2 regions of the Brevibacterium koreense genome follow, and region 2 is predicted to be linked to the other one. Evidence: riboswitches for the same ligand, from Rfam matches in the RefSeq annotation. Region 2 holds a riboswitch; the other holds the start of a gene.
The links. Region 2 has a riboswitch for thiamine pyrophosphate ahead of AAFP32_RS04225 (ECF transporter S component). Riboswitches for the same ligand answer to the same signal wherever they lie in the genome.

Region 1 (7,635 bases), 1.8 Mb from region 2:
ACGTCAGACGGTCGCGATTGCCAGGTCCCTCCTCGGCGAACCATCGATCGTGATGTTGGACGAGCCGACGGCGGCGCTCGGTGTGGCACAGACCGCCGAGGTGCTCAACCTCATCGAGCGCCTGCGCGAACGCGACCTCGGAGTGCTTTTGGTCAGCCACAACATGGCCGATGTGCAGGCCGTGTGCGACCGCGTCCACGTTCTGCGCTTGGGCAAGGATGCCGGTGACTTCCCCGGTGACGAGCGCACGGACGTTCTGGTCGCCGCGATCACGGGAGCCAACGACAATGTCGTGACTCAGCGAGCGACCCGGAGGGGTGAGCGCCGATGACCCGCAACTCGTTCATCACCGACGAACGCATTTCGAGCGAGGGGTTCTTCGCGACATTCGTGCGTCGAGTCAAGGAGGGCCAGCTCGGCTCATTTCCGGTGATTCTGGCGCTCATCGTCATCGTCATCGTCTTCCAATCGGCGAACAGCAAGTTCATCTCACCGGCCAACCTGGTCAACCTGTCCACGCAGGTCGCGTTCCTCGCGATCCTGGCGTTGGGCATCAACCTGATCCTGCTCCTCGGCGAGATCGACCTGTCGCTGGCGCAATTGGGTGGGCTCTCCGCCTCACTGCTGGGTGTGTTGGTGGTCAGGCAAGGGGTTCCGCCTCTGATCGCACTGGTCATCATGCTGGTATTGGGTCTCGTCGTCGGCGCGATCCAGGGCTGGTTCTTCGCGGTGGTCGGGATACCGGCCTTCGTGGTCACTTTGGCAGGGTTGCTGGCGTTCACCGGGCTGACGTTGACCACTCTGGGCGTGCAGAAGAACCTGTCGATGGCCGACACCTTCGCCTTCGACTTTGCGAGCTTCTACTTCCCGGCGATCTGGGCCTACGTATTCGGGGCAGTCGCCGTCATCGGCTTCGGTGCGGGGATCATCTACTCGAAGCTGCGCCGTCACAACGAGGGACTCGACAGTCCCAGCTGGACCTCGGTGATCGTGCGCATTGCCATCCTCACCGTCGTCGTGTTCGGGTTCCTCATCCTGGTCAACCAGGACTTCGGTCTGGCGATGCCGTTCTTCCTCATGATCGTCATCGCGATCGTCATCGATCTGGTGCTGCGCAAGACCAAGTACGGGCGCTCGATCTACGCGGTCGGCGGCAAGGTCGAAGCCGCCAGACGTGCGGGCATTCGGGTGACTTGGGTGCGCATCAGCGTGTTCATGGCCGCCGGTGTGCTGGCAGCCCTGTTCGGCTTCATCAAGACCGGTGTGACGACCAACGCGGGATCGACGCTGGTGAGCACACAGGACCTGCTCAACGCGATCGCCGCAGCGGTCATCGGGGGCACCTCGCTCTTCGGTGGTCGCGGTACAGCCTGGGCAGCCGTACTCGGTGCCCTGGTCGTCGGTGCGATCAACAACGGTCTCTACCTCATCGGCTTCAACTCCGATGCACAGCAGATCATCACCGCGCTCGTCCTGCTCACGGCCGTCGTCATCGACGCACTGAGCCGCCGCGGACAAAGGTACGTCGGACGGGGTTAGCGAACGTCGGGGTTAGCGAGGGTCACGGTTAGTGCCGGTCGCGGTTAGCGCCGGTCGCCCTCTCGCCAAGCAAGCTCATCGAGCGGACCACTGAGCGTCGAAAGTACCAGTTGCAACTGGTGCCCTCGATGATCAGTGGTCCGCTCGATGTGTTGGCATATAGGCGCCGAGGTGGGCCCGGGTTCCGGTTTGCTCTTCTCAGGTTTCCGCTCGCGCTCCTCAGCGTTGCCGCTTCGCCCAACTTCAGACGTGCTGATACAGTCGTGGGCAATGACATGGGGTGCCTGACGTTGATCGCGTGAGGCTGAGAGAACACCCATCGAACCTGATCTGGGCCATACTAGCGAAGGGATCGTCATGGTTGACTTCGACCTGCGTTCTGCCAATGCACGACTGCGTGCGAGCAATCCACTCATCCAATGCATCACGAACACCGTTGTGCAGCAATTCAGCGCCAACGTGCTCCTGGCCGTCGGTGCCGCCCCGGCGATGCTCGACCACGAGGCCGATGCCGCACAGTTCACGCGCATCTCCAGCGGACTGCTGGTCAACTTCGGCACCGCCACGAATCAGCAGTTCCTTGCCGCTGACGCCGCCATCGACGCAGCCAATGAAGACTCCAAGCCGTGGGTCCTCGACCCGGTGAGCATTGGGGCGGTCGACTTCCGGACCACACGAATCCGTCGCGCGGCGAACTCTTCACCCACTGCCATCCGTGGCAACGCCTCCGAGATCGCGGCACTGGCCGGAGTGGGCCTGGGTGGTCGGGGAGTGGACTCCACCGACGAGGTTGATGCGGTGATTCCGGCCGCGGCCGAACTGGCCAAGTCCACCGGAGCAATCGTTGCCGTCTCAGGTCCCAAGGACGCGATCGTCGCTCATATCGACGGGGTCGACCATGTCGCCCGCCTCAGCGGGGGACACTCCTTTATGCCGCTTGTCATCGGCGCCGGATGCTCTCTCGGCGCAGTCACCGCCGCGTACCTCGTTGGCGCAACGACCGCCTCGGCGAGGTTCGAGGCCGTGGTCGCAGCCCACGCTCACTTCAAGGTCGCCGGTGAGACCGCCGCCGAGGGAGCACGCGGACCCGGCAGCTTCTCCGTGAACTTCCTCGACGCGCTGCACACGATCACGGGTGATGATCTGGCTGGGGTCCACGTCGAATCAGACAGGGTCGAATCAAGTGCGATCGACGCCGAGGCGATCGAAACCGATCCGATCGACGGAGCACAGTCATGAGCGCCTCGACTCCCGAGGTGAACTCCCGCCTGGCCGGAATCGATGCCCGGCTCTACCTCGTCACCGATTCGGCACAGTGCCGCGAAGCCGGACGCAGCGTCGTCGATACCGTCCGCGAGGCTGTGGGCGGGGGAGTGGGGATCGTGCAAGTCCGCGACAAGGACATCGACGACGATGCGTTCTACACGTTGACTCGTGAGGTCATCGCAGCCGTCGACAGCGTTCTGGTCGACACGAACCGTCGTGTCCCCATCGTCCTCAACGACCGAGTCGCGGTCGCCCAGCGACTCCTCGCCGAGGGAGAAGAAGTCCACATTCACGTCGGACAATCCGACACCCCGGTCGAAGAAGTACGCGAACTCATCGGCCCCGAACCGCTGCTCGGGCTGTCGGCGGCCAACAGCACCGAATTCGCAGCCGCCCGGGAATCCGGCGTCGTCGACCTCGTCGGCATCGGGCCCGTCTACGACACCACGACGAAAACCGACGCACCCGACGGGATCGGGCCCGACCGCCTCGGCGAGCTTGTGGGTGAAGCGGGACTTCCCGCGGTTGCCATCGGAGGGATCAGCACCGATCGTGCCGCCGAACTGAGGGGCCGCGGTCTGCTCGGGATCTGTGTGGTCTCTGCCATCTGCCGCGCCGAGGATCCGCGTGCCGCAGCCGAAGAACTGCTCGCGGAATTCGGCGACGGACTCGCGGAGGCAGCTCAGTGACCACACGGCCACCCATCGCACTGTCCATCGCAGGCACCGACCCCAGTGGGGGAGCCGGCATCCACGCCGACCTCAAGACCTTCACGGCCCGCGGGGTGCTGGGCACCACGGCCATCACCGCTCTGGTCGCGCAGAACACGCACGGCGTTTCGCGGGTCTATGGAATCGACGATGACTTCGTCTCCGACCAGCTCGACAGTGTGCTCAACGATATGCCCGTCGATGCCACGAAATCGGGGATGCTCGGCTCACGCTCCCTCGTCGAACTCGTCGTCGCACGAGCGGCCCAGGGCCAGCTGGGCTTCTACACCGTGGACCCGGTCATGGTCGCGACGTCCGGGCACCGCCTCCTCGAGGTCGATGCCGTGACCGCCGTCCGCGATCACCTGCTCCCGGTTTCCGACCTCATCACCCCGAACCTGCCCGAAGCTGCGCTGCTGATCGGCGACGACGAGCCCGTGGCGAAGAACCCGCAGGAGATGTTGGTCCAGGCCAGACAGCTCGTCCACCGCGGACCGCGCGCGGTGCTGCTCAAGGGTGGGCACGCGATCGAGGGCGATGTCGCCGACGTTCTCGTCACCGCAGAAGGCACGGTCACTGAGTTCACCCACCCACGAGTGGAGACACCGAATACGCACGGAACCGGGTGCACATTGTCGGCCGCGATCACCGCCGAGGTGGCCGTGCTCAAGCGTGCACGTGCAGTTGACGATGTGAGCTCGGATCTCCTCCACGAAGCCGTCGACAATGCCCTGAACTATCTGGCTCGGGCGCTGAAGTCCGCCGCGAACTGGCAGGTCAGCTTCGATCCGAAGGGCGCTCACGGACCCGTCGACCACCAGGTCGACATCGTCCGCCGTTAGAACAACCAGTCACACACCCGGATGGGCTTGCCATCCGAATACCGCTCAAAGACGCTGTGGGACCGCCGAGGTCCCCTGAACAAGGGAGATATCAATGACGACAGACTTTTCCGCAGGCCCCCAGACCACTCAGCTGTGGGACCGTGTCCGCCCGATCGTCGAACAGATCGAGCGCCTGCCCTTCCTCGGCCAGCTCGCCGAGGGCAGCCTCGATGTGAAGGCCTTCACGAACTACATCATCCAAGACGGCATCTACCTCACCGGTTACGCGAAGGCGATGTCCTTCCTCGCCGCCGGAGCCAACGACCGGGACGAAGCACGATTCTGGGCCAGTTCGGCAGCCGAGGCCATCAGTGTGGAAGAGGAGATGCACGGTGAGCTGCTCGCCGATTCTCGCCTGGCCGCGTCCCACGATGAACTCGTCAGCAGCGGAGCCGGTTTCAAGGCCTCACCCACCACCTTGGGCTACGTGTCCTACCTCGTGGCCACCGCTGCCAGCCGCTCCTATGGCGAAGGCGTGGCCGGAGTGCTGCCGTGCTTCTGGGTCTACGCACACATGGGCAAGGTCCTCGTCGAACGGGCCGGCCAGATGAGTGCTGACCACCCCTACCGCACCTGGGTCCAGACCTACGACTCACCTGAATTCGATGAGTCGACCCGGCAGGCCGTACAGCTGCTTGAACAGGAACTCACCAATGCCCCCGCCGAGGTGGCCGCAAGAATGCGTGCCACGTTCGAGCAGGCCTGTGTGTACGAACTCCACTTCTGGGCCTCTGCCCATGCGCTCCAAGGCTGGGATGCAGGAGTGTTCGTGCCGCAGAGCTGAGCACTAGTCGTTGGTGACGTCTGGTTTGAGACGGCGGAAGAGATTCCACAGTGCGATTGCGACGATGGCAAGGAAGATGCCGGTCGGGAGGAAGACAAGGGATTCCGGCCACGATCTGCCTAACCCGACGCTGAGCGTCTGCACAAGAGACAAGGCGAACAGCAGAGCGCAGGCACCAGCGGTGATTCGCATGAACTCCATCAGACAGTCGAAGAGATAGACGCGTTCGCCGCGCTGTATCCAGTACTCCTATCCCACTCCCAAGGGAACGAGCCACGCGAATACCTCACCCTTCGACGCCCAGTCGTCGGGTTGACCGTTTGCCCCGAAATGGCTCGGCACCTGGTCGGGTGCGTTTAACCAAACCCAGAACGCGGTAGAGATGAGCACCGCCAGGGACGCCGCTGCGAAGATCAACGCAGCGGTTCCAGGGCGCCGGCTCAGATTCGGTCTCGTTGAGGAAGGCACATTGCCAGGCTATCCGGTGCCCGGTGCCAAGTGTCGGGTGCCCGATAGCCTGGTGCCCGGTGTCGGGAGAGATCAGGCCGGATGGCTCCCTGATGGACCGCTTCTGCCCGGAGGCGTGGGGCCCAATGAGCCCATCGCATGCCAACCGCGACGCAGGGTGGTCCACAGGAGCACATGGTCGACTTCTATCAGGGGGACTCGGTCGTGTCGCGGACAGGCAAAACGTCCGACGAAGAACACGACGGTAGCGAAACACATACCCATGATGAATAGAATCAGCAGATCCATGACGGCCTCCTCACACCCGTATCGAATGCATGTCTCCATTTTCCTCCCGGCTCGAAAAGAAAGATAGGGCCACCTGGCAACAAGTGGCCTGCATGCCATTTACGCTTCCGCGCGTGTGAATGCTCGCGAGTGAATGCCTGTGAGGGGACGGAGCCGCAACCGTCTCTGCCCGACTATGCCGGAGGCGACCTTGGGGTATTGGTAGTGCCGCGTTCGATCGGAGGGATGCTGACCTGGGGCGTTGCAAACATCTCAAGATTTATGGGCCATCAATAGGTACAAGAATCAAATCATGATCGAACAAGATTCGAAAAAGAGGGTGCAAATGATCGAAATGAATGTATAATTGAAAGAAGAGCAACGACGATGTTGGCGAATGGACTTCGGTACCATGACTCTCACCCCCGACCGCACCCCAGGAAACCCGGAAAAGCGTGACCCACGCTCCGATTCCAGTGATGCCGCCACGGGTCCAGACGCAGCTGATGTGTCTTCTGCTGATGATGCAGTTTCTTCTGATGATGAGTTGACGTTGTTTGACCAGCTCAAAGACTCCAACCTCGACCTCACCGGCCACCCCCTCGCGAAAACCTTCGAAGCACTCGCGCCTGTACCTACTGGTGAACCAGCTGTGGCGAACGAGGTACCGAGCGAGGACGTGGAGCCGGCAGCCGAGGGTGCGGAATCTACTGACGGCAATGGGACCGACGAGACCGATAGTGCCAACAAAGCGGTGCCCGGCGATGACTCCGCCGTGGCCGGTACCGCACCGGCAACCGATGGTTCAGGTCAGTCGGACCCCACCGAAACTGGTTCCAACACTTCGAGTCCGCACCCTCTGCTCTCGAGCGAGGAATGGACAGACCTCTCACGCTTCGCTCCCGAAGTCACGACCAGCCTCACCGCACTCAGTGGACTCAAGGACGGGCTGCGGACCTTCGACCGATTGATGGGTCCTGATGATGCGATCACACTCATCGACGGACTCGAAGCCCTCCACCGAGTCAACGAAGCACTATCCACCCTGGCATTGGCAGTATGTGAACGAGTGGGAACACCGACTGACTATGGTGCTAAAACAACGAAGGCCCTCATCCAAGACAGGTTGAACATCACCAGCCGCGAAGCCAACCGCCGCACCGACATGGCCAAAAACCTCGGCGGACGGGTGACTCTGACCGGGCAGCCACAAGCACCACTGTTTCCCACGGTCGCTGATGCCTTCAACGAAGGCCGACTCTCCGCCGATCAGGCCACGGTCATCAAGGACTGCTTGAAGAAACTACCCACCTGGACCACCCAAGCCAATCGCGACTATGCCGAAACAACACTCGTGGAAAAAGCACCAAGTGTGCGGGTCCATGACCTGCGAGCGATCTTCGCTCGGATCCTGGCCCATATTGATCCCGATGGGCAAGAACCCATCAATGCCACGGACCGGTCCATGTACAAGGTCACGATGCATGCCCGTGACAACGGTGACTGGGAACTTGCCGGTCTCCTTGACCCCGTCACGGGCGGGCAACTCAACGGGCTGCTGACAGCACGAACCAAAATCGCAAACAACACCAGCAACAGCAGCGACAACAGCGCATCGGATGTGAGCGAGTCCGGTGTCTTAGAAGACGGCACCCTCGTCGACATGACCGGGCAGAGGTTGAGTGCTCAGGAGTGGATCTACGAACGCTTCGCGACA
Region 2 (7,635 bases):
CCGCCTGGCCATCGACAGCGTCTGCCACTCGATGACAAGCAGGCCCAAGAGCCGACTGGCGGCTAGAACCGAGACGACAACGACCTCGGGCAGGCGCAGATGTTGGATCAGCGCATCAGAGAGGTCCCTGGGATCGATCGTCGATGCGAGCACGATCAGCGGAATCGCCAGCGCCAGAGCCCGGACGAAGATCGCTGCCGCGGCATCAAGGGATCCCGCTGTCATCAGAATCGGGCCGAGATCGACGAGCACGGCACCGGACTTCTCCGCCAAGATCGCTGTGCCCCAGGCTGCCAACAATGCTCCCAGCGGCAGAAACCACAGCCGTTTGAGTGCGGCGATCATGTCGAGCCCAGTGGCTGGCAGGCCGATCAGGGTGAACCCGAGGACCACACCGGCCGAGACGAGGTCGATGCTCAGCAGGGCACCGACCATGAGGATGAGCGCCACAGCGATCTTCGTCAGCGGATTGCACCTGCCCAAGGGAGTGGAGCGAACCACAGGAATGAGCTGACCGGGATCCTGAACCTCCACCTTCGCGGGAGCATTCCTCAGATCACTCAACTCGTTCACTCCTTGGCAGCCGATCGGAGGCGGTCTCGGAAAGAGTTGCGGGCGAGGCGTTGGCAGCTGGTTGCCCCAGTTCTATCCGCCTGGCGCCGATCGCATCGAGGAATGAATGATCGTGGCTGACAGCCACGACGGAACTGCCGCGGGCAAGCACATCGATGAACAGCTCGACTAGCCCCGCCCACGTCAGGGCGTCCTGCCCGAACGTCGGTTCGTCAACGATGAGGACCCTGGGCCGCGGGGCCATCATCGCAGCGACCGAGAGCCTGCGCTTCTCACCGCCGGACAGACCCTGCGGATGTGCCTCGGCTATCGTCTCCAGACCCAGTACATGCAGCAGCTCTTCGACACGCTCGTCGACATCGGAACTCGACCATCCGGCCAGTCGCGGCCCCAGGGCCAGTTCCTCGGTGACACTCGAGGCCAGGAACTGATGCTCCGGCTCCTGGAACACCATCCCGATCCGCGGGGCCAGAAATGCCGAGGGCCAGCGGAATGGTCGAGCCTGCTTCGCCCCCGATCGCAGGGACCCGAAGGCATTGACCTCACCGTCGAATTCGGAGATCAAACCGGCAAGCGTCAGCGCCGTCGTCGACTTTCCCGCCCCGTTGGCCCCGATGATGCCCAGGGCCTCACCGGCGCGGACATCGAGGTCGATGTCCGTCGCCGCCACGACCTTCGCCCGTGGACGAGCGACGCCGAGGCGATGCGTGCTCAGCAGCACCTCTCCGGTGGAGCCTGGAGCCGGATTCGGAGTGGCTCGTGTGGCCCGATTCCCAGCCATCGGCTCACGATTCGCCGCAGCCTCCGGGTCTTCTGGGACCCAGATGCCGCAGTCGCGGAGCTCCCCGGCGATCTGCGGATCACCGAAGACCCGCCTCGGCGAGCCCTGGGTGATGAGCCCCTGGCGGCCGAGCACAACGACGGTGTCCACGTGATCGAGCCACAGGCCGACTCGATGTTCGACGATGACCATCGTCGCCGAGGTTGCCGCCTGGGTCTCGAGGATGGCATCGCGAACGGCCCCGGCAGAGTCGGGGTCGATGTTTGCCGTCGGTTCGTCGAGGACGATGATCTCAGGTCTCATCGCGTGGATGCCGGCGAGGGCCAGACGCTGCTTCTGGCCGCCAGACAGTGCCGCAGTGGGATGTGACTGGGGGAGGGCGAGGCCCATCCTCGCCAGCGATGAGGCGATCCGGGCCTCGATCTCCTCGGCGGGCAGACCCAGGTTCTCCATGCCGAAGGCGACATCGTCGCCGACGCGGGAGAAGATCACCTGCGAATCGGGATCCTGCAGGACCAGCCCGATCTCACCTCGGCGAGGGTCGGGTGGACAGTCGCCGATGAGGAGCTCACCGGTCGCCGTACCGGACTCGGAAGGCACGACACCGGCGATGGCGTGGAGCAGGGTGGACTTGCCTGCCCCGGACGGGCCGAGCAGGAGGACCTTCTCACCTGCGGCGATGTGCAGGTTGATGGGACCGACGGCAGGTTCATCACGATCGGCATGTTGCCATGAGAACCCGCGGGCGGTGATCGGCAGAGCCATCAGCGCATGCGGCCAGAGGCGAAGGAGCTCAGCGCACCGGTCTTCGCGATCGCACGGTAGGCGAACCAGGCTCCGATGCCGGAGATGACGATGCCGGAGATGATGGCGCACACCGCATAGGCGGCTTGGAAGCCCAGCTGCCATTCGGCGTTGTACATGATGTTCTCGCTCACGGACATGAATGTCGCAGCCAGCAGTCCGGACAGGCTCGTGACCCACAGACTGAATTTTCGATAGCCGAAGGCGGCGAAGATGAGTTCGGCACCGAGACCCTGGATGAACCCGGAGAGCAGAACTGTGGCGCCGAAGTGCGAGCCGAGGACGGCCTCGACGATGGCGGCGATCATCTCGCATAGCAGTGCGGCACCGGGTTTGCGGATGATGATCGCAGCCAATGGTCCCGCGAGGACCCACAGGCCGGCAATGAGGCCGATCGATGGGGGGAAGGCTTGGAACCCGAGTTCGAGAACCTTCCAGCTCAGGGCCAGCACCCAGAAGATGAGTCCGACGGAGATTCCGAGCACGGCGGTGACGACGTAGTCGACGACCCTCCACTGCTTCGTCACGGGGACGTGGGAATACTTCGGCTTGAATCCGGTGGTGGTATCCGGCGCGGTCGTTTTTGGCATTGTGCCTCCTCAGATCAAGGAGGGGTAGAAGAGTCTCGACTTCCTTCGGCGGTGCTAACCACATCAGGTTCGAGGGTCTGCAGCTTCATCTGCACTCTCAGCGCCTTAGTCGGCGCTCCCCTGTCGTGGCACCCACTGTACATCAGCCTGAGACCGGGACCCGGTGCGAAGAGTTCGCCAATGGTTCCGGGCGTCGGCGACCACGAATCGATTCTCGATCAGAACAGCTGTGATCAGTTCGGTATGACCATGACCGGCCCCTCCGCCTGATGGAGGACTCCGCGCGACACGGAACCCATCAGGGCACTTTTCACTGCTCCACGTCCACGGGTGCCAAGGACGGTCAGCTGCGCCGACTTTGTCATCCCGACGAGAACTTCGGTCGGATCTCCGGTCGGCACCGACCCGCTCGTCTTCAGGTCGGGGAATTGCTGAGTTACGGCGGCGACCTCATTTTTCAGAGACGACTCAAGCTGTTTCTGCCGGCGGCCTGAGACCTCTGCACTCAGCTCCAGTTCGGGATACCAGTAGAGCCATTCGTCGCCTGTGGGGAGGACAGAGACGATCTCGAGCGGTGCTTGCCGTATGTTGGCCATCTCGGCGGCGGCAAACATCGCCAGGCGCGCAGCCTGCGAGCCGTCGACCGCGACGACAACCGAGGTCCCTGTTGATTCCGAATGATGGCTGGGGACCACGATCGTCGGGCAGTGGGCGTGCGAAGGCAGGGCGGTGGACACCGAGCCGAGGAGCCGACCGACGAAACCACCACGTCCTCTGGCTCCGACGACCACTGTGAGTGCATGTGCGCTCAGGCCTGCCAAGACGCCGGCGGCGTCGCCGAGTTCGGCGCGATAGGAGACGGGACCAGCATGATCTCGAAGAGCTCCGGTTGCCTCGGCCAGTCGTTTCTCAACCCCTCGACGTGCGGCCTCCTGCTCATCGATCTTCGGCATGGATGCGATGTTCGGGTAGAGCATCGCCGGGACCATGTAGGTAGTGACGACGGTGAGGGCAGTATTTCGGCGCATCGCCTCCGCAGCCCCGTATTCGAGGGCTTGAGCGGCAGGCTCGGACCCGTCATACCCGACAAGGACTCCGAGTCCTGTCGGCGTGCGGTCGGTGGAGAGATTCTCGGCAGTCATGGCAAGCCTCCTGATGGGGCCAGCTATACCCAGATGAGGACGATGGCCCCGATCATGAGAACCGTCCCCGTGCAACTCAGTATACCAAAGCAATTCTACGGAGCGTAGAAGAACCTTCAGATCGCGAAGCCCATGTGGGCCAGTGCATATCTGAGGATGTGCTCCTGACCGTGGCACAGCTCGTTGACGATATCGGCGCGCAGCGTCTCCTCCGGTGTCAGCCAATCGAGGCTCAGTGCATCGGCGCGGGGAGTGCATTCTCCACGGACCTCGAGGATGAAGCACATAGAGATCGCATGCTGGCGCGGGTCATGGAGCAGAGACGAGCCTTCGGTGGGGAAGTACTCGGCGATGTGGAACGGTGCGATCGCAGGCGGAATGACCGGCAGCGCCATCGGTCCGAGGTCATTCTCCGCGTGACGCATCAGCGCTGAGCGGATGCTCTCATGGAAGCGGATCCGCCCGCCGACGACCTCTCGACCCAGCGTCCCGTCGTCCAGGCTGCGCAGCAGGAGGCCGATCCGCTCGACGTTTCCCGATTCGCCCACGCGCACGGGGATTGCATTGACATAGGGAATGGGCAGTCGCCGTCTCAGCTGAGCGAACTCGGCATCATCGAACCAGTTTTCGTCGAAGTCCAGAGCAGTGCGCGTCATGACTCAATTGTGGCACAGTTCACCGGCGCGCTCGAGTGGCCCGCTGGATGGGCCCCGGGTGGTGGGAACTCGGTGTGGTCGGGTAAAGTATCTTGATGTCGAGATAAAATTCTGGCCAGACCGTGACAGTGACGTGACGTAGCCTACAGTTGTGTCAGCCACTGGAAGACCTGAACGGTCAAGGACGTTTGAAGGGGTTAACCATGATCGATCATGAAGTCCGCACGCACAAGAGTTCAGAGAACCTGGCTCGCGAAGACCAGCTCGCCTGGAAGATCGCCGAGGTCGCCTCAGACCCGACTCCGGTGGACTCGGAGGTCACCGAAATGGTGATCAACCGCGTCATCGACAATGCCGCGGTGGCCGCAGCCTCGGTGCGCCGCTCGGCCCCGCTGCACGCTCGTGAGCAGGCTCAGACTCACCCGTACTCACCGGGTGCAACCGTCTTCGGTCTGCCCCTGGGAGAGCGCTTCTCTCCGGAATGGGCCGCCTGGGCCAACGGAGTCGCCGTTCGTGAACTCGACTTCCATGACACTTTCCTCGCCGCCGAATACTCACACCCCGGCGACAACATCCCGCCGGTCCTCGCCGTTGCCCAGCACAAGGGCATCAGCGGCAAGGACCTCATCAACGGCATCGCCACCGGCTATGAGATCCAGGTCGACCTGGTCAAGGGAATGTGCCTGCACGAGCACAAGATCGACCACGTCGCCCACCTCGGCCCATCCGCGGCCGCCGGCATCGGCGCCATGCTCGGGCTGGATACGGAAATCACCTTCCAGGCGATCCAGCAGGCCCTGCACGTGACCACCGCGACCCGTCAGTCCCGCAAGGGCGAGATCTCGTCGTGGAAGGCGCACGCCCCCGCGTTCGCCGGCAAGATGGCCGTCGAGTCCGTCGACCGTGCCATGCGCGGCGAGGGTGCACCCAACCCGATCTACGAAGGTGAAGACGGCTTCATCGCCTGGATCCTGTCGGGCCCTGAGGCTCGCTACACCATCGGACTGCCCGGTGCAGGCGAGGCCAAGCGCGCGATCCTCGACACCTACACCAAGGAGCACTCGGCGGAGTACCAGGCGCAGGCGCTCATCGACCTCGCCCGCAAGCTCGGTGGCGAGATCGAGGATCTGAGCAAGATCAAGCGCATCGTCATCCACACCTCGCACCACACGCACAATGTCATCGGCACCGGCGCGAACGACCCGCAGAAGATGGATCCCAAGGCCAGCCGCGAAACCCTCGACCATTCGATCATGTACATCTTCGCAGTGGCCATGGAGGACCAGGGCTGGCACCACGAACACTCCTATGCTCCTGAGCGTGCCGGACGCCCGGAGACCGTTGAGCTGTGGCACAAGATCGAGACCACCGAAGACAAGGAATGGACTCGCCGCTACCACTCCACCGATCCCAATGAGAAGGCCTTCGGCGGCCGCGTGGAGATCGAATTCGACGACGGCTCGACCCTTGTCGACGAGATCGCCGTGGCCGACGCCCATCCATTCGGCGCACGCCCCTTCGCTCGCGCGAACTACATCGAGAAGTTCAAGACTCTGTCCGAGGGCATTCTCTCCGGTGCCGAGCAGACTCGCTTCATCGACCTGGCCGAGAACCTCGAGAATCTCGATGCCAAGGGTGTTGCCGAACTCAGCTTCACCGTCGACGGACTCGAGCACACCGGGTCGAAGGGCATCTTCTGATGTTGGGGGCAACCGCAACGCCGGCCGAACGCCGCGCGAAGTTCCGTGAGCTTCTTGCCGGTGACCAGATCGTTCAGTTCCCCGGTGCCATCAACCCGATCAACGCTCAGATCATCGAGCAGACCGGCTTCGAGGGCGTCTACATCTCCGGCGGTGCCTTCTCTGCAGCCATGGGCCTGCCCGATATCGGGCTCACCACGCTCACCGAGGTGGCCGATCATGGGCGCAACATCGCCCGGGTGACGAACCTGCCGACCTTCATCGATGCTGACACCGGCTGGGGCGAGGCCATGAACGTGGCCCGCACCATCCAGGAATTCGAAGATGCCGGAATCTCGGGAATGCACCTGGAGGATCAGGTGAACCCGAAGCGCTGCGGCCACCTCGACGGCAAAGAGGTTGTCACCGCGGCTGAGATGTCCAAGCGCATCGCCGCCGCAGTCAAGGGCCGCCGGGACGAGAACTTCGTCATCAGCGCCCGCACCGACTCCCGCGCAGGCGAAGGTCTTGATGCGGCGATCGACCGCGCGAAGGCCTACGCCGACGCCGGGGCGGACCTGATCTTCCCCGAAGCCATGCGGGACTTGAGCGAATTCGAAAAGTTCGCCAACAGCGTGGATGTGCCGATTCTGGCGAACATGACAGAATTCGGAAAGAGCGAACTGTTCACGACCGAGCAGTTGGCGAACGTCGGAGTCAAAGTCGTGATCTATCCGGTCACAACTCTGCGTCTCGCCATGGGTGCGATCAAATCGGGCCTGCAGACCATTCGCGACCAGGGCACTCAGGTGGACCTGCTCGAGGGAATGCAGACCCGTGCGGACCTGTACGACACGATCGACTACGCTGCGTACAACGATTTTGATGCGGCCGTATTCAACTTTTCACAGGAGGGTCACCAGTGACCGAAGAAATCAAGAAGGGCCTTGCCGGCGTCGTCGTCGATACCACGGCCGTTTCGAAGGTAGTCCAGGAAACTAACTCGCTCACCTATCGCGGGTACCCCGTGCAGGAACTCGCTGCCAAGTGCAGCTCCGAGGAAGTCTCCTACCTGATCTGGAACGGTGAACTGCCGACGAAGACTCAGCTCGAGGAGTTCAAGGCCCGCGAACGCTCACAGCGGACCATCGACGATAAGCTCGTCCAGCTCATCCTCGACCTGCCCAAGGACTGCCACCCGATGCACGTGGTGCAGACGGCCGTGTCCTACCTCGGCGCCGTCGATCCTGAAGCAGACGTCGAAGGTGAAGCGGCCAACCTGGCCAAGGCCGAGCGCCTCTACGCGCAGCTGCCGACGATCGTGGCCATCGACCACCGTCGCCGCCACGGACTCGACCCGGTTGCGCCGACGAAGGACCTCGACTACGCCGCGAACTTCTTCAAGATGGT

Region 1: linked by a shared signal. The riboswitch ahead of thiM (hydroxyethylthiazole kinase) and the one ahead of AAFP32_RS04225 (ECF transporter S component) in region 2 are both predicted to bind thiamine pyrophosphate.

Annotation. Positions count from the first base shown of each region.
Region 1 is NZ_CP158281.1:2,750,812-2,758,446, reverse strand. Features, by position in the region: gene AAFP32_RS12625 (ATP-binding cassette domain-containing protein) at 1-331, shown strand, start outside; gene AAFP32_RS12620 (sugar ABC transporter permease) at 328-1,539, shown strand; TPP riboswitch at 1,806-1,909, shown strand; gene thiM (hydroxyethylthiazole kinase) at 1,897-2,778, shown strand; gene thiE (thiamine phosphate synthase) at 2,775-3,494, shown strand; gene thiD (bifunctional hydroxymethylpyrimidine kinase/phosphomethylpyrimidine kinase) at 3,491-4,357, shown strand; gene AAFP32_RS12600 (TenA family protein) at 4,452-5,183, shown strand; gene AAFP32_RS12595 (hypothetical protein) at 5,187-5,375, opposite strand; gene AAFP32_RS12590 (DUF1648 domain-containing protein) at 5,433-5,525, opposite strand; gene AAFP32_RS12585 (DUF222 domain-containing protein) at 6,331-7,635, shown strand, end outside.
Region 2 is NZ_CP158281.1:929,205-936,839, forward strand. Features, by position in the region: gene AAFP32_RS04215 (energy-coupling factor transporter transmembrane component T family protein) at 1-573, opposite strand, end outside; gene AAFP32_RS04220 (ABC transporter ATP-binding protein) at 557-2,119, opposite strand; gene AAFP32_RS04225 (ECF transporter S component) at 2,119-2,748, opposite strand; TPP riboswitch at 2,772-2,880, opposite strand; gene AAFP32_RS04230 (universal stress protein) at 2,982-3,890, opposite strand; gene AAFP32_RS04235 (DUF4916 domain-containing protein) at 4,007-4,546, opposite strand; gene AAFP32_RS04240 (MmgE/PrpD family protein) at 4,750-6,246, shown strand; gene prpB (methylisocitrate lyase) at 6,246-7,151, shown strand; gene AAFP32_RS04250 (bifunctional 2-methylcitrate synthase/citrate synthase) at 7,148-7,635, shown strand, end outside.